DNA from 3 places in the Arthrobacter sp. R3-55 genome. Region 3 is predicted to be linked to each of the others. Evidence: riboswitches for the same ligand, from Rfam matches in the RefSeq annotation. Region 3 holds a riboswitch; each other region holds the start of a gene.
The links. A riboswitch is a leader RNA that binds a small molecule or an ion and turns the genes downstream of it on or off. The one in region 3 is predicted to bind cyclic di-AMP.
Positions count from the first base shown of each region.

Region 1 (7,256 bases), 220 kb from region 3:
TGGCGGATTCCGGACTACTCGGCCGTGACCGTCACCGCTGTCAAGGACGACGACGGCGGGCACCTCATCACGCTGACCCTCTAGCAGCGCCGGGTTAAAGACTGTTCCATACTGCAGACCCGGCGTAGGCTGTGCGCATGTCTGCGATGCCGGAGGCGTACGGTGCGGCACTGGAGCGGGCCATGGTCCACGCCGGTGACTGGCTTGCGTCGGTCCCAACACGTTCAGTCCGCCCGTCTTCCGATGCCGATCAGGTAGCCAAGAGCATCCTGCCGCGCCTGCCGGATGAAGCCACCGATGCCGCAGAGGTAGTTGATGAGCTCGCGGCGCTGGCTGAGCCGGGGCTCATGGCGATCCAGTCCGGACGGTTCTTTGGGTGGGTCATGGGCGGAACCCTGCCCGCGGCCATGGCCGCAGATTGGCTTGTTTCGGCGTGGGACCAGAACACGGGGCTGCGGTTCGCCACCCCGGCGGCGGCCGCGATCGAGGAATCTGCCGCCGCGTGGCTGCTGGAACTCTTGGGACTGCCCGCAAGTGCCGACGTCGGATTCACCACCGGTGCCACCACCGCGAACTTCGTGGGGCTGGCGGCCGGGCGCCAGTACTTGATGGACGAGGCAGGCTGGGACCTGGAGGCTCTTGGGTTGACCGGCGCCCCGCGCATCACCACCTTTGCCGGCCGGGAGCGCCACGCCGCAGTGGATTTGGCGTTGCGGTATCTCGGCTTGGGTGCGTGCGTCCCCGTAGATGCCGACGACGAAGGACGGATTCTCCCTGACGCGCTTGCCGAGGCCATGGATCAGCAGCCCGGGCCTTCGCTGGTCTGTCTCCAAGCGGGAAACCTGCATTCCGGCGCTTTTGATCCCATGGAGGAAGCCATTGCGGTGGCACATGACCGGGGGGCGTGGGTGCACGTGGATGGGGCGTTCGGTCTGTGGGCCGCTGTGAGCCCAACGTTGCGGGGCCGGCTGGCGGGAGTGGAGGAAGCGGACTCGTGGGCAACGGATGCCCACAAGACGTTGAACGTCCCGTACGACTGCGGCTTGGCAATCGTGGCCCGCCCCGAAGCTTTGCGAAGGGCTTTCAGTGTCCACACCAGCTATCTGATTGCCACTGATGCCGGACCGGGGGATCCCTTCGAAAAGGTCCCGGAGATGTCCCGCCGCGCCAGGGGCATCCCGGTGTGGGCCGCGCTCCGCCAACTGGGACGCTCCGGGGTGATCGCCATGGTGGAGCGGCTCGCCGCAAATGCCCGTGCGTTGGCTGAGGGCCTGGCTGCCATCCCGGGTGTCGAGGTGCTCAACGACGTCGTTTTCACCCAGGTCTCGGTGAGCTTCGGCAGCGATGACCGTACACACCGTGTCACGCAACGGTTGATGGCCGAGGGGGCGGTGTGGATGTCCGGGTCCTCGTGGCGTGGCCGTGAAATCCTCAGGATCTCAGTGAGCAACTGGACCACGGATGCCGGCGATGTTGCGGCGTCCATTGCCGCTGTGAGGGGTGCGGTGGAGGCCGAGCCGGAGGCTTAGCCGATGACGTGGAGGAAGTGCGGCATTGTGTATGCCCCTGCGAAAATTGCGGCCCAACCAACCAAACGCAGAAGCGGTCCCAGACGCGACGCCGCCGTTCCCGACGCCGGTGTCCGGCCGATCTCCCTGCGCACCTCCTTGTAAGGAACACGCCCGCTGCCAAGGTCGCGAGCCAAGCGCACCAGGCCGCGCAGGTCGGCAAGCGCGGTGCGTACGACGTCGACACTTGAGGTGGGATCGTCGGTCCAGTCGACGGGTACTTCATGAACGCGCAGTCCGCACCGTTCGGCGATCACCAGGAGTTCGGTATCGAAGAACCAGCCATCGTCCTTGGTCAATGGAAGGATGTGGTGCACGACGTCGGCACGGACGGCCTTGAACCCGCACTGGGCATCGGAAATGCGTGTGCCCAGGACGGCGCGGAGCAGGGCGTTGTAGCTTCGGGAGATGAATCCGCGCTGGGGACTGCGGGCCGCCTGTGAGCTCCGTGCCAGCCGCGTGCCGACGGCGATATCCGAATGGCCCGAGAGCAGCGGTGCAATCAGGGGAGCCAGGGCCGACAAGTCCGTGGAAAGGTCTGCTTCCATATAGGCGAGCACGGGTGACGGTGAGACCTGCCAGAGGCGGCGGAGTGCGTTTCCGCGCCCCCTTTGCTGGAACCGCACCACCACCACTTCAGGGAGCTCCCGGGCCAAGCGCTCGGCGATCCTCAGGGTGTTGTCAGTGCTGCAGTTATCCGCAACCGTAATGCGGAAGCTGTGGGGAAACGAGTCGGTGAGATGCCAGTGAAGCCTACGCAGGTTCCGTTCCAAACGGGCTTCCTCGTTGGCGACGGGAAGGGTGACGTCCAGAACAGGAACGGCAGCACGGGTGTCAATGGGGGAGCGTCGGGGTTGTGGCCCTGCAAGGTCCTGCTGTGAATAAGTTGCCGCCCCGCCACCGAAGCGCGCCGAGTGGAAGCGTCGCGGCGGAGCGCTGGTGGTGGGATTTGTGAGCGTCATGTCTTCAGAATGGCCCCGCCGATTATGAGTGCTTTAGGCGCGGGCTGTGACGCCACTGTGAGCTACGGCGGTCACCTGTGAAAACAGAAAACCGCGCCGGTTCCCGCCATTCGCTCCAGTGGTTACTGGTGCGAACGGCGGCAACCGGCGCGGTCCTCAGGCAGTGTGGCTTAGTACCAGTTGTTGGCCAGGTGGAAGCCCAGGGCGGCCGACGGGGATCCGTAGCGCTCCTTGATGTAGTTCAGGCCCCACTTGATCTGGGTCTGGTAGTTGGTCTGCCAGTCAGCACCGGCAGTGGCCATCTTGGAAGCAGGCAGGGACTGGACAATGCCGTAAGCGCCGCTGGAAGCGTTCGTGGCAGTGGTCCTCCAGTTGGATTCCTTCTCCCACAGGGTGTTCAGCGCGGTCATTTCGCTGGCGCTCCAGCCATAGTTGCCGAGGATGCTGGCAGCGTAGGCTTTGGCGGCGGCGGGGTCATCCACGGCCTTCGGGGCGGCGGCAGCAGCTTCGGCGGCGGCCTTTTCGGCGGCAGCAGCGGCGTCGGCGGCCTGCTTGGCTGCAGCATCAGCGGCTGCCTTCTCCGCAGCAGCCTGATCGGCGGCGGCCTTCTCGGCGGCAGCCTTTTCAGCGGCGGCCTGGTCGGCGGCGGCCTTCTCGGCGGCAGCCTTTTCAGCAGCGGCCTTGTCCACAGCGGCCCGGTCAGCAGCGCCCTTTGCGGCGGCTGCGTCCAAGGAAGCGGAGATTTCGGCTGTCTTGTTGGTGCTGACCTGGGCAGCAGCCTGGGTCTCTGCAACGCGGCTCGCCTCAGGGAGGTTCAGGGTGGCGTTGGCAGCAGTACCGAGCGAAGCGACGCCCAGCGCAGCGGCCACGACGCCGGCAACAACCGACATGCGGTGGCCGGACTTACCCTGGCGGGCAGCGTTCTTGAGGACGGTTTGCGACTTGGTCAACGGTGCGTTGTGCTCATCGCGGTGACGCGCGGAAGGGCGCGTCTGATCGTTAAATTCAGACATGTGTGATTACCTCTCAGCGCCTGCGGAGTTAGCTGTCGGGTTCGGATGAGGTCATCCGGCCGCGCGTGTCGCTGCGGCTTCACCCCAAGGGTCCGGCATAAATGCCTGGGCCCGGAGACTCTGGGTCCCCCGTCTCTGCCTCGGAGTAAGAACGGACTCCGGGAAGTGGCAGAGCTCGGCGCATCCCGGATGCGGGCCAGTTGGGGCGACCCACCCTTTCGACGGTACAGGAGGAATTCGCAGAAGTCACATTTAGGTAACAGAGATCACGACGCCGGTGAGTCGCCTTGCCGAGTTCGTTACATCTCTTCGGCGGTGACGGTTGGTAGTCGCAGGGCGAACTCGGTGCGACCCGGTTTTGACGTCACTTCCACGCTTCCGCCGTGCGCTTCCACGATGGATTCCACGATCGACAAGCCTAGTCCCGACGTCCCTTCAGAACCCGATCTCGCGGCATCGGCCCGGGCAAAGCGGGAGAAGATGCGGCCTTGGAAATCCTCTGGAATGCCCGGCCCGTTGTCGGTCACGGTCACCACTGCGCTGCCATCGGCCGAGAGCATAACGGCCGTGACCACAGTTGTGCCGGCATCGGTATGTTTGCGGGCATTGGACAGCAGGTTTGCCAGGACCTGGTGCAGCTGGATGGAGTCGCCGCGGACCGTGACGGGTTCCTCCGGCAGTTGCAGTTGCCACACGTGGTCCGGTGCCATGACTTTCTCATCGCTGACCGTTTCGATCACCAACTGGGTGAGGTCCACATCGGTAACCTTGATCGCTTGGCCCTCGTCCAACCTGGCGAGCAGCAAGAGATCCTCCACCAGGGTTGTCATCCGCTCTGACTGGCTTTGCACGCGCGCCAGGGATTTGCAGCCGTCATCTGTGAAGTGTTCGGTCATCCTCAGCAGTTCGGTGTAACCGCGGATGGCAGTGAGCGGCGTCCGGAGTTCGTGTGAGGCGTCCGCGACGAACTGGCGCACCTTGGTTTCGCTTTCCTGGCGGGCTTCCAAGGCGCTGGAGACGTTGTTCAGCATCAGGTTCAGGGCATGGCCTACGCTGCCCACTTCCGTTCCGGGATGAGAGGCCGACGGCGGTACGCGCACCGCAAGTGCCACTTCACCGGCGTCGAGCGGTAGTCGCGAAACTTTCGTGGCCACCTCGGAGAGCTGCTCCAAAGGCCGCATGGTCCGGCGGATGATGACGGTGCCGGCGAGGCCGATGATGACCAGTCCGCCCAGCGAGACCAGCACCATGGTCCACACCAACGAGGCCTCGGCGCTCTGTTTGTCCGCGAGAGGCAGGCCCGTGACGATCACGTCACCATAGGGGGCGACCGCCACCAGCCGATAGTCCCCGTTGGAGAGGGAACGATCCACCGGATCACCGCTCTTGGGCAGTGCCAACAGCACTTGCTCATCCTCGGGGGACAAGGCAACACGGTTGCCTTGGGCGTCAATGAGCCCGGAACTGCGGACGGTGGAACCGTCGATCCTGGCGTTAAGCGTTCCGGCGGCCTGACCCCGCGCCTCCAGCGGGTCCGGCTTCCCCGAAGGTGAGGAGGGAAAGTTCGACGGCGGCCTGCCGAAGTCGTTCGCGCGGCTGGACGCCTGCTCAAGCTGCCTGTCGAGCTGCCTGTTGAACACCATGTCCATGGAGGCGTAGCTGACCACACCCACCGCCCCGCAGATGGCGACCAGCAGTGCCATCGCCACCAGGACCAGCCGGGTGCGCAAATGCCAGGTGGAGGGGTTCAGCCAGCTCCGGCGGGACTTTCTGGCCACCCCTGAAAGTGTGCTCAACGCCTAGTCCGCGGGCTTGATGACATAGCCGGCACCGCGGATTGTGTGGATCATGGGCGGATGGTTGGCTTCGATCTTCTTGCGAAGGTAGGAAATGTAGAGCTCCACGATGTTGGCTTGCCCACCGAAGTCGTAATCCCACACGCGGTCCAGGATCTGGGCCTTGCTGATCACACGTTTGGGATTCTCCATGAGGTAGCGCAGAAGCTCGAACTGGGTTGCGGTGAGGGGAATGTCCTCGCCGGCACGCGTGACTTCGCGGGTGTCCACGTTCAGGGTGAGATCACCCACCACCAACTCCGCGGTGTCCATGGCGGCGACGCCGGAACGCTGGACCAGTCGGTGGAGGCGCAGGAGGACTTCCTCCATGCTGAAAGGTTTGGTGACGTAGTCGTCGCCGCCGGCAGCCAATCCGACGATCCTGTCCTGCACGGCGTCCTTGGCGGTAAGGAAGAGGGCGGGCACTTCGGGGGCGAAGGCGCGGATGCGGTTGAGGACCTCTACGCCGTCGAATCCGGGCAACATGACGTCCAGCACCAGGACGTCGGGCCGGAAATCCTTGGCAAGCTTCACAGCCTCCGGACCGTCTTCGGCCACAGCTACCGACCAGCCGGCCATGCGCAGTCCCATGCTCATGAGTTCGGCAAGGCTGGGTTCGTCATCCACCACTAAGGCGCGGATCGGCGAACCGTCCGGGTGGGACAGCTGGGGAAGGTTGTTGGTCATGGAGTGCGAGGAGGCCATGGGACAACTCTCTGTTCTGCTGATTAGCGATCGCTTTGCCGATCCTGTGAGGACGCTGTGAAGTCAACAGTAACGAGATGGGAGTCAAGGGGCGGGTAGCGTCCGGAAAATACGCTTTCTACGGCTTGTAGCAGATTTTCATGCGAAAATTCCTGAAGAAGGCCGTCCACGATTGGACAACAACTGTTTCAGATCGTGAGATTCCGCAGGTGCGCCGTTCGCGGGAATGAAGATGCACATCATGCCTCATCAGCCGAAGAATATTCACTGGATGGCGATTATTTCCTGCGCGAGCCGAATGAAATGGCGTTCATTTATCCCGTCGGCTGAATTGTGATTTACGGCACAATAGACCCCTCCGTCTCAAAATGTGGACGGTTCTGCGCTTTGTTACTTGCGTGTTGCCATTGTTACGTTGCACACTTCCAATGTGAACAAGAACTCAACAGCACCTGCAGCCGCAGCAACCTGGCCCAGCACACCCGCTGGCCATGATGACCGCTGTTGTCGAATGCAAGCCTAACTTTCCACCCCAAGAAGTTTCAGGCATTCGCCCCCTAGCCCAGCGTTGGGCGCCCCTCCCCAAACTCATTGCGGGGACAACCAGCATTCGAAGCCGCGATGACGGCTATTCACTTTTGAGGTAAGCACTCCATGTCAGTTGCATCTGGATACGTCCACATCTCCGTCCGTAACGCCAACAAGGCCGCGTCGAACGCAGGGCTCCGCCCCGGCTTCGGCAACCGCCCCGGCTACGCCCCCGCCCAGCAAGGTGCAGGCCAGCAGGCTCCCGGTTATGTTCCGCAGGGTTACAACCCCAACTCCTATGGCCAGTTGCGCGCCGTACCCGCCGCCGAGCCGGCACCCATGACTGCGCCTACGCCGGTCATTGCCCAGTCCGACAGGCTCCGCCCCGTTGCCAACGACAACGTAGCCCGTGGCTTCGTGCTCTACATGGGCATTGATGAAGAGACCGCAGCGGCCGCAGGCACCTCCATCGCCAAGCTGGCCCAGGAAATCCGCGCCTATGCGCAGTCCCTCGTCACCGGCGCAGAGAGCTATGCTGCCGTGGCAGTAGCCCCCGCCGGCGCGCCCGGGTCCGCACTCGACGTCGTGCGTTCCACCTTTGGTGACCCCACCGTCACCGCCCGCCAGCGCACCGAAACCGCCCGC
Region 1 covers NZ_CP096423.1:3,918,319-3,925,574, reverse strand. The annotation lists gene M1D51_RS17895 (HAD-IA family hydrolase) at 1-84, shown strand, start outside; gene M1D51_RS17890 (pyridoxal phosphate-dependent decarboxylase family protein) at 138-1,529, shown strand; gene M1D51_RS17885 (dolichyl-phosphate beta-glucosyltransferase) at 1,526-2,530, opposite strand; gene M1D51_RS17880 (aggregation-promoting factor C-terminal-like domain-containing protein) at 2,701-3,543, opposite strand; cyclic di-AMP (ydaO/yuaA leader) riboswitch at 3,549-3,710, opposite strand; gene M1D51_RS17875 (sensor histidine kinase) at 3,843-5,339, opposite strand; gene M1D51_RS17870 (response regulator transcription factor) at 5,343-6,083, opposite strand; gene M1D51_RS17865 (winged helix-turn-helix domain-containing protein) at 6,738-7,256, shown strand, end outside.
Region 1: it holds a riboswitch for cyclic di-AMP, as region 3 does, so the genes downstream of both, M1D51_RS17880 (aggregation-promoting factor C-terminal-like domain-containing protein) here and M1D51_RS16905 (C40 family peptidase) in region 3, are expected to answer to the same signal.

Region 2 (7,256 bases), 1.4 Mb from region 3:
TCTTGAGGCCCGCGATTGGGTCCGCGCCAAGCTCCCCGTGCTCGAAGAGCTCGGCCTCTAACCTCTGTTTGTTTCCGTCGAAGGAGAAACCATGCCCGAACGCACAGCCACCATCGCCAGCCGCTCCGGACTGCATGCCCGTCCCGCCGCCTTGTTCGCGGAAGCCGCGGGCGAGCAGCCTGTGGAGGTCACCATTGCCATGCAAGGTGACCCTGCCGATGACGCGCTCGACGCCGCCAGCATCCTCTCGCTCATGACGCTCGGCGCCGCCAAGGGCGACGTCGTGGTGCTGCGGGCCGAGGGTGACGGCGCCGACGCTGCACTGGACGCACTGGTGAAGCTGCTGGAGACGGATTTGGACGCGGAGTAGCTTTCTCCGGGCTCCCCGATTCGATGGTTTGCTGCGTGTTAGAGGGCAGGAGTCGTCTATCACGCAGCGAGCCATCTAAATGGCCGGGGCCTGCCAGCACCCGGCTCGCGCTAGGCTTCTGCCATGGCATTGATAGCTCCCCGCGTCACAGCAGGACTCCCGGCCGATGACGCCAGGAATCTGGCGCGCTCCCTCCAGGACAGCAACGACATCACCGTGTTCGTGGACGGCACGGTCCACCGCCTGCCGGACGAGGCGAGGGACGCCGTCGTCGACCTCCTCGCGAGACTGGGCAGGGGTGAAACCGTGACGGTCAGCAGCGTGGAGGAAATGCTCACCACCTCGCGGGCCGCGGAGCTCGCCGGCATCTCGCACACCTACCTGCGCAATATGACCGACCGCGGTGAAATTCCCGTGGAGTACCGCGGAACGCATCGTCGGATCCGCCAGGCGGCCATCATGGCGTGGCTGGAAACGCAGAAGACGAAACACTCTGAAACAACAGCCGCCCAGCCAGGGGAAAATGACTCCGACGCCGGCTGATGGTCTCGGAGTGATAAGGATCAAGCAACGATCCCAGTCAACGGACCAGCACCCCTTAAAGCCGGGGTTACGCTTGATCGGTGGGCAATTTCAAAGGGTGGCATATCGTGGCCGGGTTGGCCGCCATGGCCCTCGCCGCACCCTTGGGCTCTGCCATGGGGTTGAACTTTGTGGCAACCTTCATGTTTGCGTGCACAGTATTCGTAGCCGTAGCCATGTGGACGGAATCAAAAATCGCACGACGCCGGGGTGCGGCCAACGCTTCTGCCGCGCCTGAGTCTCCGCAACCGGCGGCGGACCCCAGCGAATCCGACGACGCCACCAGGGAGTAGCCGGTGACTCAGGGGAAACGCGGACGGTACACGGCTTCCCGGAACCGCCGGGGCCGGAGAGCGCCACGGACCGGGCCATGGGGTTCAATAGCGGTATGGCTCTGACCTCCCCTTCCGTTGTGTGGCCCGTAGTGCATGAGGAACGCCGTGCCCTGATCCGGGATCTTGAACCGCTCCAGCCCTCCCAGTGGAAGACGCCCTCGCTGTGCCCTGGCTGGGACGTCCATGATGTACTGGCACACGTGATCGACAGCGCCAAGACCACTCGCCTCGGTTTCATTCGCCGGATGTTGGCCGCCCGGATGGATTTCGACCGCGACAACGCCGTGGGAGTCGAGCGCGAAAGAGCCCTCGACCCCGCCAAGCCCTTGGTCCAGTTGCAGGCTGTGGCTTCCCGGACATCGGGTCCGCCTGCAGGACTGGCCACCCGGCTGGTGGAAGCTTTCGTCCACGGGGAGGACATCCGCCGCCCGCTGGGGCTGCGCCGTCACTACCCGGCAGCTCATGTCGCCACAGCCCTCCACTACCAGGTGCGCACCACCACCAAGATGGGCGGAGGCAAAGAGGTGGCCGAGGGCTGGCGCCTGGTGGCTACTGACGCATCCTTTGATCACGGGGAGGGTCCCACTGTTGAGGGTTCGGCAATGGCCCTGCTGCTTGCCGTGTCCGGGCGTCCGATCGGGCACGCCGAAGTGAGCGGGCCGGGGGCTCCAGTGTTCCTGCAACGCGTGGGCACCCAGTGAACCCGCGCGCCAAGGCAGCAACCCTGCAGTCCGCCGACGTCGACGTCATGGGCCTGACGGGACGGATTCTCTGGGCCGAAGGCACGCCTCCCCCGGAACCGGGCGCAGAGCCCCGGAACGAGCCTGCGTACATCCTGATTCATGGCATTGGGGTATCGCACAGATATTTGGCACGGTTGCATGCAGTCCTGGCCGCGAGTGCACCTGTCTACTCGCTTGACCTGCCCGGTTTTGCCGGTACGCCCAAGCCTGGGCGCCAGCTGTCCGTGGAGGATTACGGCGCGTACATTGCGGAGACACTTAAGACTTGCGGCATCGAGTCCTACGTGCTGGTGGGGCACTCGATGGGAGTGCAGTTTGCCATTGAAGCGGCCTTGCATGCTCCGGAGCAGATCAGTCAGTTGGTGCTGATGGGTCCGGTGGTGGATTCCCGGCACAAGAACGTTCGCCGGCAGTCCTTGGCCCTGTTCCTGGACGGATTGCTCCGGGAGAGCCCATCGTCCAACTGGATCGTCATCTCTGATTACTTCAAGTGTGGTCCACGCTGGTACCTCACGGAGCTTCCCGTCATGATGGGTTACCCCACGGAGAAACGGCTGGCCGGAGTACAGGTGCCGGTACTGATTCTGCGTGGAAGCCGTGACCATGTGGCAGGGCCAGACTGGGCGCTGCGGTTATCGCGGGTAGTCGCGCAGGGTCGTTTGGTGGAAATCCCTGGGGTGGGGCACGTGGCGCAACACATGCGTCCCCAAGCTGTGGCCGAGGCCATTAGGAGCTTCGTCGCCGCCACGTCGCCAAACCGCTAAGTATCAACGCACGACGCCGGCGCCCGGCTTGCGCCCGCTTGTTGAGTCAGCTGCTCCCGGCTAGGCTGACAAAGCAAGCGCATTAGTAAGTTTGCTTACGAAAGGGCTGATCGTGACCGACAAAGACTCGAATGAACAAACCCAGGGCTTCGGCGCAAGCGGCGCAACCGGGCCGTTTGACACTACGGCCGATGCCGACAGCATCCACGAGGACCCCGACATGCGCCAGGACGAGGACGAGGATCCCGCAGCCTCCGCCAACCCCGACCCCCTCGACGGCAACGTCACGGGCTTGGAACCCGGCGGCGGGGTACCCCCGGGAGAAACGCCGCCGGCCGAGGGCAGCATGAGCAGCGACCAAGGGCACGAAGAGTAACCAGCTGCCACGGCTCAACGTCCAGGCAGTACGGCTACGGCAACCTCAGGATCTCGCCGAGATCGTACGCAACCGGTTCCTCCAACTGTGAGTACGTGCAACTCTCGGGGGTCCTGTCCGGCCGCCACCTGCGAAATTGGGTGGTGTGCCGGAACCGGTCCCCCTCCATGTAGTCGTAAGCCACCTCGATCACCAGTTCGGGGCGCAGGGGGACGAAGGAGAAATCCTTGCCTGCGCTCCACCGGCTTTGGGCGCCGGGCATGCGCGAACCCCCGGCAGACTCATCCTGCTTGGCCCACTCGCCCCACGGGTGCTCACCGAGGTCCACTTGGTAGGGCTCAAGCTCAGCCACCAGGGCCTCTCGCTTGGCCATGGGGAACGATGCCACCACTCCTACGTGATGCAGCCGACCAGTGTCGTCGTGGAGGCCGAGCAGCATGGAACCAACTACTTTTGCGGTCTTATGCCAGCGGAAACCTGCCACCACGCAATCCGCAGTGCGCTCATGCTTGGTCTTGAACATCACCCGCTTGTTGGGCTGGTACGCACCATCCAGCGGCTTGGACAGCACGCCGTCCAGGCCCGCGCCCTCGAGTTGCACGAACCACTCCTGCGCCCGTTGAAGGTCAGTTACAGCAGGAGTCACATAGACGGGCGGCTTGGCCTTGGCGAGCGCACTTTCCAGGATGGCCCGACGCTCGGAGAATGGCTTATCCATGAGGTTCTCGTCGCCGAGCGCGAGGATATCGAACGCAACCAGGGACGCAGGAGTCTTCTCGGCCAGCATCCTCACCCGGCTGTCCGCCGGATGGATCCGCTGCTGAAGCACCTCGAACTCGAGCCGCGTTCCCTCGATCAGGATGATCTCGCCGTCGATCACGCATTTGTCCGGCAGGTTCTTCCTGAGAGCCTCCACCACCTCAGGGAAGTAGCGGGTCATCGGCTTCTCGTTGCGGCTGCCAAGGATGATCTCGTCACCGTCCTTGAAGACGATGGTCCGGAACCCGTCCCACTTGGGCTCGTAGTGCCCAACATCAGGAATGGCCGGAACTGACTTGGCGAGCATGGGCGAGACGGGTGGCATCACGGGCAGGTCCATAGACAATGTCTACCTGCAGGTGCCCGCCGAAGCTAGTGTTAGGCCATGGACATCTTGCTCGTGTTGGCTGCAGTGCTTGGCGCTCCGGCCTTGCCAGCCCCGAAGCGTAGGTCATAGAACCCTGCCGCTTGGCTAGACGTACCGTCCGTTACATTAATGTGACTTTACTTTCCTGCTCATGTACCGTCGTAGGGCGACCCGTATCTCCGCTGGGCCGCTTCCGGAATGACGCCGAGCTCTGCCGCACTCCGGAATCCGCCAGACCCGCGGCAGAGGCGGGGGACCCACAAGTTCCCGGACTTTTCCAAGTCCTTGGGGTGAAGCCGCTACGGCGGCCGGACGGCCTCGTCCGAACCCGACAGCTAACCTCGAAGGCGTTGAGAGGCAACCACCATGTCCCCAACCATGGATCAGCCGCGCCGCGCCCGAACTGAAGGCGAGCGCACCAAGCCAACCGGACGCCGCCGGGCCCAACCCAGCGGATCCTCCAGCAGCGTGCAGGCAAGTACCGCTGCACCCGAAACTCCCGAAATTTCAGGCACGACGCCGGACGCCCCCACTGCGGCCATTCCCACCGTCGCGCCGCCCACCACGCGGGCGGCCGCGCGGGCAGCCGAGCGGGAGCGGGCCGCCGAGCAGGAGCAGGCCGCGCAAGCCGAAGCCCGCGTATCCACCACGCCCGGGCCTCCGACAGCCGCCATTCCGATCGTCCAGGCTCCCAAGCAGCCGGCATACCCCCAGCCCACCACCCCGGAGCCGGCCACCGCCGCCATTCCGATCGTTCAGGCCTCCGAGCAGCCGACCAACCCTCAGCCCGCGTCCGAGCCGGCCACAGCCGCCATCCCGATCGTGTCCGCAAACCCGGAGCCTGCAACCACACCCGTGACACGCGTTGCCGCGCCGACCCCCGCTTCGCCGGCCCGGGCTACATCCCCGGCCCCGGTTGCTGCGGCTGCTTCGGCATCGGCCTCACTGGCTAGCCGGAAGGACGTTCGCCAACAGTCGGGCGCTCCCACGGGTTCACGCTCCGGGCAGGGTTCACAGCCAGGGCCGGGTTCCCGGTCAGGATTGGGCGGTTCGTCGCTTACACGCGAACCCCAGGCGGTCCTGGTGAAGGCGGCTTCGGTCAAGCACATCAGCCAGCGCATGGCCGTGGTGGCGGGTGCACTCGGCCTGGTCCTGACGGCCGGCACCGTGGGGCAGGCCCTCGAGTTGCCGTTCTTCGGCCAGGAGGCACCCGCGCAGGAAGCCAGCGGCGCCGACAGGAATTCGGGTTCCGCATCGCCGGCCCCCAGCGCTTCCTACTCCAGGGCTTCTTCTCCGTCCGCCTCAGCTGCTGCGACGTCGGCGGCCGGCCAACCGGCCACGGTTCCGGAGGCACCTGCGCCAGTGTCGCCGTCGTCCGTTCCCACGCCGAAAGTTTCCTTGGCTGACCCCGTCTGGGTCCCGTCCGCAGTGCCGGCGACCATCGCTGCGGCACCGGGCACCACCAGTCCGGTCCCCACACCGCCGGCTCCGGCACCGGTTCCGAGCGATGTGCCATCGGACACCGTCACCACGCCGCCGGCCACCCCGACGCCAACAACTCCCCCGACCGTTACGCCGAGCCCCAGCCCTACTCCCACCCCCACGCAGACCACCAAGCCACGTCCCACGGGCAAGCCCACCGCGTCCACCACGCCGGCGCCCACCCAGTCTGCGCTCGACCAGATCCTTGACTCCGCAAAGGACGCCCTCAAATGAGCACCCGGCTTCCCCGCATCACCACCCACGTAGGCTGGCACAGCCGGTACTGCAGCAGCAGCCGCACAGCCACCTTCCGGCGTCGGCTGGGCCGCTGGAGCTGCCAGCGCTTGAGGCGCTCGTAGGGAACCAGGAGCAGCACACGCCAAAAAGGAGGCGGGCACCCACACCGGGTGCCCGCCTCCTTTTGGTTCAACGCTCAGATCCGCGGCCGGCCCGCCCAGCGCCGGGCCTTCAAAGCGGCGTGCAATTCGAGGCGGATTGCGCCGCTCAGCGGGTCAGCGCCAATGAGCTGGCGGATGCGGCCCAGCCTGTTGTAGATGCTGCTCCTGTGGAGGTGAAGTTTGGCGGCGACGTCCTGTACTGAACCGTCGCTGTCATACAGCAGTTCCAGGACGGGCAGGAGCTCGCCGTTCTTGTCCTGGTCCTCCAGGGTCCGGAAGTGCACTGAGCCGGTGTCATCCCAGCCGCCCGGCGCCAGGAGACGGTCGAAGAGCTGATAGACGCCCACCGTCCGGCTGTCCACGAGTTCGCCAAGGGGCTGATCGACGGCGGCCGCCTGCGCCGCAACCTTCGACTGCCGGTACGCTCCCGCGAGCTGCCGGATGACCTGGAACGGCTCGCTGATTCCCAGGATCACCCGGTCCACCTTACGGCCGGCACGCTTGGCTAGCTCCAGCTGATAGTGCACCAGTACCTGCGCATGGTCTGCCCGCCCACCGGACTCGCGGAACAGGACCACCGAGTGCGTCTCCGTTCCGGCGCTGAACAACGCGGCATTGACGCCGATGGTGGACTGCAGCGCGGCCGAGCGGTGGGTCAGGGTCGCGGCAATGGGATCGACGTCGGACCTCGCACTGTCCGCGTCCAGGATGGTCACCAGCTGCCATGGACCACGGCCTTGGATTTCCTTCCATCCGGCCACGGCAGCCACTGCGTTCGATTCGCCGCTGCAGGCCGAGAGGAACTCCTGCTCACGCCTGCGCCGGAACTCCGACTCTGCCGTGTTGGAGTCAAGGAGCAACCCCGCCAACAGGTCCAGCTCATCACGCACGCCGGGCAGTTCGGCGAGTATCGCCGTCGCACTTTGCTCTTCAAGGTCCAGCTGGACCCACAAGTAGCCCACGCGGAATCCGCGGACCAGGAGCGGCACGCAGACGCGGCCCAGCATGCCCAGTTCCTCGTTTGCGGGAACCACAACGGGGCGGACCGCTGTGGCGATGCCGTGGGACAGCTGCCAGACG
Region 2 covers NZ_CP096423.1:295,859-303,114, reverse strand. The annotation lists gene ptsP (phosphoenolpyruvate--protein phosphotransferase) at 1-61, shown strand, start outside; gene M1D51_RS01540 (HPr family phosphocarrier protein) at 92-370, shown strand; gene M1D51_RS01535 (helix-turn-helix domain-containing protein) at 494-913, shown strand; gene M1D51_RS01530 (hypothetical protein) at 994-1,245, shown strand; gene M1D51_RS01525 (maleylpyruvate isomerase family mycothiol-dependent enzyme) at 1,323-1,988, shown strand; gene M1D51_RS01520 (alpha/beta fold hydrolase) at 2,036-2,794, shown strand; gene M1D51_RS01515 (DUF6480 family protein) at 2,907-3,170, shown strand; gene M1D51_RS01510 (ATP-dependent DNA ligase) at 3,205-4,269, opposite strand; cyclic di-AMP (ydaO/yuaA leader) riboswitch at 4,516-4,660, shown strand; gene M1D51_RS01505 (hypothetical protein) at 4,663-6,012, shown strand; gene M1D51_RS01500 (PucR family transcriptional regulator) at 6,212-7,256, opposite strand, start outside.
Region 2: it holds a riboswitch for cyclic di-AMP, as region 3 does, so the genes downstream of both, M1D51_RS01505 (hypothetical protein) here and M1D51_RS16905 (C40 family peptidase) in region 3, are expected to answer to the same signal.

Region 3 (7,256 bases):
GCAACCAGGTTTTCCCAGGAATCCGCGCCGCCCCTGGATTTGGGGTGGACGTGGTCTATGGTGTGGGCTGTTTTCCCGCAGTAGGCGCAGCGATGGCCGTCGCGGCGAAGGACCCCGCGGCGGCTCACGGCAGTAATCCTGTTGTACCGGGGACGGATGTAGCGGTTGAGGAGGATCACGGAGGGGCGTCCGAGAATCTCCTGTGGCCCGACGACAGGCTCGTCGCCTTCGGCCACTACGCTAGCTTTCCCAGTCAACACAAGGACCAGCGCCCGGCGGAATGTTATTACCGCCAGCGGTTCATATCCAGCATTCAGAACGAGTGTGCGCATGCACGTACCTCTTCACGGCCGCACCCGTCAGGGGCACGAGGGCCGGCTGCCCTCTGCTTGTACGGGCTGTGGATCGACAAGATAAGGGTAAGCACTTATATGCCGTATCAACGAATCTTTCTGTCGATTCCCGTGCAGTGTCGGCAAAAGTTCATGCCGGGTTAAGGGTAGGAGGACCGGTTCCAGTGCCTTAAAGCAAAACACCCCGCGGGCCGAAGCCTGAGGGGTGTTGCTGCCTTGCGTAAGTCCGGGTCAGCCGTTCACACGGATGAAGACCGGGCCGGAGCCGACGTTGACGCTGAACAGTGCCGTGGTGGATCCGTTCCATCCACCATGGACTGCCTTGCCGTTGCCGACGTACACAGCAATGTGTGCCTGTCCGGCCAGACCACCGTTGGCGTAGTAAGCGAGATCGCCGGGCTGTGCTTCCGCTGCGCTGACGGTGCGGCCAAGGGAGAGGTAGCCGGCCGGCCAGTCGTGGAAGTTGATGCCAACGGCTGCCAGGGAATTGGTCACCAGCATGGTGCAGTCCTGGGTCACACCGAGCTGTGCGTAGGCAGCAGCAGCGATTGCCGCACCAAGGCCACTGGCAGCGGCCGGAGCCTTTGCTGCAGGAGCCGCGGTGTTGACCGCCAGCGTGGCTTTACCGGCAGTGGCCGTGACTTCTGCTGTCTTCTTGGTTTCAACCTTGGCAGGAGCCTTCTTCTCCACAGGAACCGGGGCCTGCACCGTGGTGACCACGGGGCGTTCGTAAGAGATGGCAACCGTGGAGTCCGCAGCGATGGTCGCCTGCACTACCGACTGGACGTCGAGGGTGGAGGTCGAGGTGGACTCGCGGTCAACGTTGGTGTCTGCTGCGTTGGCGGCCACGCTGCCCGTCAGGACCAAACCCGAAGCTGCGGCAATGACGGCTGCCTGGCGGCCCACGCCACCGGCGTTTTCACTGACGGCCTTGGCGATCACGGCAAGCGAGCTGGTCTTGGGGGCCTCAGCGCGATGCCGTGCAACCTTTGGTGCACTGGTCATGGTTTTCTCTTTTCGTATCCGCGTGCAGTTGGGGTACACGCGGCTCATTGGTGCGACGGCACGTGGGGCATGCCGGCGAACCCCGAACTGGATTATTTCTAGCGGAGGGTAAAGAAGGAGGAGGTGCCCGTGGAGGCAGCCGAGTGCAGGAGCGTGCCCTGTCCAGGGTTCAAAGCGCTGATCATCATGCCGTTGCCGACGTAGATGCCAACGTGTGCTCCACCGTTCTGCATGACCAGGTCACCGGGAGCAGGGGTGCTGGTGGGCTTCATGGCCGTCCAGGCGTTGACGCGGGGAATGCTGATCCCGGCCTGGGCGTAAACCCACTGGGTGAAGCCGGAGCAGTCCCAGCCGTTGGGCGTGGTGCCGCCCCAAACGTACGGGTGGCCGATGCCGGTGTAGGCGATCGCAGCGAGGCCGGAAGCGGCGGCGCTGGAAGCAGCGTCCTTGGCTTCGGAGGACTTCGCGGTCACGGCGCCTGCGGTGGTCTGGTTGCCGTTGGCCGCGGTCCGCTGGGTGGCCTGCGAAGCGCGCTGGACAACCTTGGGAGCTTCCTTGGTGGCCACGACGGGGCTTTCGAAGGAGACAGTAGCGGTGGGCTCTGCTGTGACTACTGCAGTGGTGACCATCTGCTGGGTGCTGGAGGCTTCCGACTTGGAAACGTCGGTGTCTGCTGCCTGGGCCGGCAGACCGACGCTAAGGACGAGGCCTGAGGCTGCTGCCAGAACGACGGCCTGACGGCCAACGGTACCGGCGTTGGATGAAACAGCCTTGGAAAGCGTGTTCAAAGGGTTCGTACGAACCGATTCGGCGCGATGGCGCGCAGGGGTAGTGCGTGATGACACGTAGGTAGCCTCTCCCAATGCCTGCGAGGTGAGCTGTCGGATTCGGATGGGAGTCATCCGGCCGCGCTGCTTCAAGGAAGCTTTTGCGACTTAACCCCAAGGCCTTCTTACGAAGACCAGAAGTGGTTCCCCCGCCCCTGCCAGACGATTTATGCGAACGGACCTTGAGCGGTGGCAGAGCTAGGCAATCCACTCAAGTGCACCGGCCCCCTAAAAAGCCGATGCGCTTTGTACGGTACAACAGTTGAACGTGAATGTCACATTCAGGTCACGGGGTGTGTCACGAATGCGAGAGACGACCATCAAATGGACTAAAGCCAGCCCATGGGGTCAACAACTTCACCGTTGACCTGTACTTCAAAGTGGAGGTGGCAGCCAGTGGAGGCGCCCGTGGTGCCGCTCAGCGCAACAGTGTCGCCGCGACTGACAGTCTGGCCCACCTTGACGGTGAAGGAGGACAGGTGGTTATACGTGGTCTCAAGGCCGTTTCCGTGGTCTACCACCACGCGGTTGCCTCCGCCGTACTCGTGCCACCCGGCAAAGGTAACCTTGCCGCTGGCTGCGGCATGGACTGCCGTGCCGCACTGGGCTACGAAGTCCTGACCGCGGTGAAAGTCACCGGAACCACCCGTGAGGGGGCTGATGCGGTAGCCAAAGGGGGAAGCAGTGGTCAGTGTATCGAGGGGGCTGGCCATGGTGCCCGTGGACGAGGCGCGCTGGATGCTTCCGGCGGACTGCGCACTGAGCAATTGCTTCAGCTTGCCATCAGGATCGGCGGCGGTGGCAACTGCGGCGCGGCTGAAGTCGATTTTTGCCGATGCAGCAGCCGACACTTCGGGCTGGCTGCCACCGGTGACAGCCAGGGCTGCCTCGGTTTGGCCTGATTCGGAAGTTGCCATGACCGGGCTGGTGGCCGGCAGACCTACAGTCAGGGCAAGTCCGGTGGCGGCAAGCGCAACTCCGGCCTTCTGCCCGACACCACTGGCTGCGGCGAAGTCGGCTACCTGGCGTAACGGGCTCTTACGGCGGCGCACCTGGCGTTCGGTGTCGCGTGGCCGGATCTCCGATACGACGCGGGCTGGCCGCAGCTCAGCAGCGGGGCCCGACGCGCGGCGGCGGCCCCTGACGTTCTGCGTTGTCAAACTCTGTTCCTCTCTCAAAAGCCTGCGAAGTTAGCTGTCGGATTCGGGTCAGAGAGTTCAAAGACCCGGTCCGCACGAAGCGCTCACGGCACACAGGTATCCCAAGAGGGACTTGCGTAAATGGGCACTTCTGCTGCGGACTTCACCCCAAGGCTGCTTCTTTAGACAGCCGCTTGTGGTTCCCCCGCCTCTGCCAGTGGTGGATGACACACCTGTTCCGCTGGCAGAGCTCGGCTCCGGAACAGGTAACGCTTTGGTATCAGCGCTAGTAGATAACTATAGGGGATTAAGGCCCGCAGTAATAAATTCGTTATCAACAGGAAGAGGCATGATGAGCCGGCCCCTTATCACTAATTGCGGAAAACCGCAGGTCACACGCGCGCCATCAGCTCAAAAGTGAGATATGACACCGCGTCAGGAAAGGCGTGTCAGCCGACGGTGACAAAGACGTGCGCCGCCACCTCGGGCGGGAGCTCCAGGGCTCCCTCAATACCGGGGACCCGGACGGAGATGTATTCGCCAACGCGCTCGAGTGACACAGCTGCTCCGGGACGGATCCCGCCTTCATCCAGCTGGGTGAGGAGTTCAGGCTCAACCTGGATGGGCTCCGCCAAACGGGTGACCGCCACGTGGGAATTGGCCGCATACCCGTCCATCGCCTGGAGGAGGTTGACATCGAGGCGGGGGAAAGGCTGACTTGCAAGGCCACCGAGCGCTTCGAGGCCCGGGATGGGGTTGCCATAAGGAGATTCGGTCGGGTGTTCCAGGAGTTCGTACAGCCGCCGTTCCACACGCTCGCTCATCACGTGTTCCCAGCGACACGCTTCGTCGTGGACATAAGCCCAGTCCAGGCCGATGACATCAGCCAGGAGCCGCTCGGCAAGGCGGTGCTTGCGCATGACCTCGGTGGCTCGCTTGCGTCCCACCTCGGTCAGTTCCAGGTGGCGGTCGTTGGAAACAATCACCAAGCCGTCGCGCTCCATGCGTCCGATGGTCTGGGAAACCGTGGGACCGGAGTGCCGCAACCGCTCGGCGATGCGGGCCCTGAGAGCCACGATGTTCTCTTCTTCAAGCTCCAAAATGGTCCGAAGATACATCTCAGTGGTATCGATCAGATCCGTCATCCAGCTCAGCTCTCCTCGAACGCAGTTCCTTGCGTAATCTCCACCGTACAGCGTCCCTTGCCAGGGTGGCCGGTGTGCACCGCCGCCCCATGGACGCCAACCACCAGCCTAGCTTATTTGGAATTACTCTGGATAATTCCGGTCGCATATGGTTGGCCGGCATTCCACGTGGCGGACTATGACGGCTGCAGGTTCCTGCCTCCGCACCGGGTCAGGCAGAATTGGGGGTGTCGAAGGGGCAGTTGATGCCACCTGCCACGACCCATCTCTAGCCGATACCCATTGGAGCCACACGTGAGCGACAACAGCATCACCATTCCCGCAGATCTGCTGCCCAAGGACGGACGCTTCGGCGCAGGACCCTCCAAGGTCCGTCCGGAACAGATCGAGGCACTGTCTGCCGCTTCGTCCACCATCCTGGGCACGTCCCACCGCCAGGCTCCGGTCAAGAACCTCGTGGGTTCTGTTCGTGAAGGACTCAGCCAGTTCTTCCGTGCGCCCGAGGGCTACGAAGTCGTCCTCGGCGTTGGCGGTTCCACAGCTTTTTGGGATGTTGCCGCATTCGGCCTGGTCGAGAAAAAAGCACAGCACCTCTCGTTCGGTGAGTTCGGTTCGAAGTTTGCTGCCGCCACCAACAAGGCGCCGTTCCTGGACGCTTCCTCTATCATCAAGGCCGAGCCGGGCACCCGCCCGGTGTCCCAAGCCGAGGCCGGCGTCGACGTCTATGCCTGGCCCCAGAACGAGACCTCCACGGGCGTAGCCGCTCCCGTCAAGCGGGTCCAGGGCGCCGACGAAGGCTCCCTGGTCCTGGTCGATGCCACCTCCGCTGCAGGCGGGTTGGACGTGGACGTCGCCGAGTCCGACGTCTACTACTTCGCCCCTCAGAAGAACTTCGCCTCTGACGGTGGCCTCTGGTTGGGCCTCTTCTCCCCCGCCGCCCTGGAGCGTGCGGCACGTATCAAGGCGTCCGGCCGCTGGATCCCGGACTTCCTGGACCTGCAGACCGCCATCGATAACTCAAAGCTCAACCAGACCTACAACACCCCTTCGCTGTCCACGCTGGTAACCCTGGACGCCCAGGTGCAGTGGCTCAACAGCAACGGTGGCTTGGACTTTGCGAGCAAGCGCACGGCCGACTCCGCCAACCGCATCTACTCCTGGGCCGAGGCCTCAGAGTACGCCACCCCCTTTGTCACAAACGCTGAAGACCGTTCCAACGTGATCGCCACCATCGATTTTGATGACTCCATTGATGCCTCGGCGATCGCCAAGGTGCTGCGTGCCAACGGCGTGGTGGATACCGAGCCCTACCGCAAGCTGGGCCGCAACCAGCTGCGCATTGCTACGTTTGTTGCCATTGAGCCAGACGACGTTTCGGCCCTGCTGGCCAGCATCGACTACGTGGTGGGAGAGCTGAAGAAGTAGCAGCACCGGCTGCCAGTCGGCGTCGTTCGGATGGTCCCGAACGGCGCCGCCGCCGTTTAAAGCTCCTTATCCGCCCTGCCGCCTCGCGTCGTCGTCGTGCTCGTCAATTAACGGGCGGGCCAGCAGCGACTCCACCCGGAAATGCTTCAGCCCGCGGGCCCGGCGATCAAAGCGGAGGCGCAGCTGCTTCGCCCGGATGATCCATACCAATCCCACGACGGCGGTGCTGACGCCGGCCAGCGCAGCGACGCCGACGGACCATCGCGGCCCGCCAACGTTGGCCACCCATCCCACCAGCGGCGCTCCGATGGGAGTACCGCCCATGAAGATGGCCATGTACAAGGACATGACGCGCCCCCTCATGACAGCCTCGGTGGTGGATTGGACATAGCCGTTGGCGCTGGTGATCAGGGTCAGTGCGAACAGGCCGCAAGGAATCAGGGCCAGGCCAAAGAGCACGGCGTTGGGAGCCAGTGCTGCCAAGGCGCTGGCGACACCGAAACCACCTGCCGCCGCGAAGATCAACCTCAAGCGGGGCCGTCCGCGTCGGGCAGCCAGGAGGGCGCCGGTCACGGATCCTATGGCCATGACGGAGTTCAGGAGTCCGAATGCTCCGGCGTCCATGCCGAACTGAGTACCCACCATGGCTGCGATGAAGAGGGGGAAGTTCAGCCCGAAGGTACCCACGATGAAGATGGCCACCAGGACAACTTGGATATCGGGTCTGTTGCGGACGTAGCGGAGGCCCTCCCGGATCCGCCCTTTGCCCGCGGCGGCGCGGGGCTGGATCCGGAGCGAGGACACCGGGATGAGCTTCAGTGCCCAGAGCATGGCTACGAAGGACACCGTGTTGATGAGGAACACCCAGCCCGGGCCCACCACCACCGTCAGCACACCCGAGACCGCCGGGCCGATCATTCGTGCGACGTTGAAGGAGGCGCTGTTGAGGGCCACTGCATTGGGCAGGTATTCGTCGCTGACCAGCTCGGAGACAAAGGTTTGACGGACGGGAGCGTCGAGGGCGGTCACGATGCCCAGCAGCAAGGCGAAGATATAGACGTGCCAGAGTTCAGCCACTCCGAGCAACACCAGGATGCCCAGGCCCGTGCTGAGAAGTGCCATGGCTACGAGGGTGATGAGGAGCAGTTTCCGCCGACTGTACCGGTCAGCCAGCAGCCCGGCCCACGGGGCAAGGAACAATTGGGGACCCAGCTGGAGGGCCAAAGTGATCCCCATGGCCCCGGCGTCGTGTGCGGTCAGGTGGTCAAAAACCAGCCAGTCCTGTGCGGTACGTTGCATCCACGTACCGATGTTGGAGATCAGGGCACCGAAGAACCAGATGCGGTAATTGAGGATTCCCAG
Region 3 covers NZ_CP096423.1:3,700,862-3,708,117, forward strand. The annotation lists gene M1D51_RS16895 (HNH endonuclease) at 1-332, opposite strand, end outside; gene M1D51_RS16900 (NlpC/P60 family protein) at 585-1,358, opposite strand; gene M1D51_RS16905 (C40 family peptidase) at 1,457-2,203, opposite strand; cyclic di-AMP (ydaO/yuaA leader) riboswitch at 2,208-2,369, opposite strand; gene M1D51_RS16910 (M23 family metallopeptidase) at 2,515-3,345, opposite strand; cyclic di-AMP (ydaO/yuaA leader) riboswitch at 3,352-3,581, opposite strand; gene M1D51_RS16915 (metal-dependent transcriptional regulator) at 3,774-4,469, opposite strand; gene serC (phosphoserine transaminase) at 4,764-5,894, shown strand; gene M1D51_RS16925 (MFS transporter) at 5,961-7,256, opposite strand, start outside.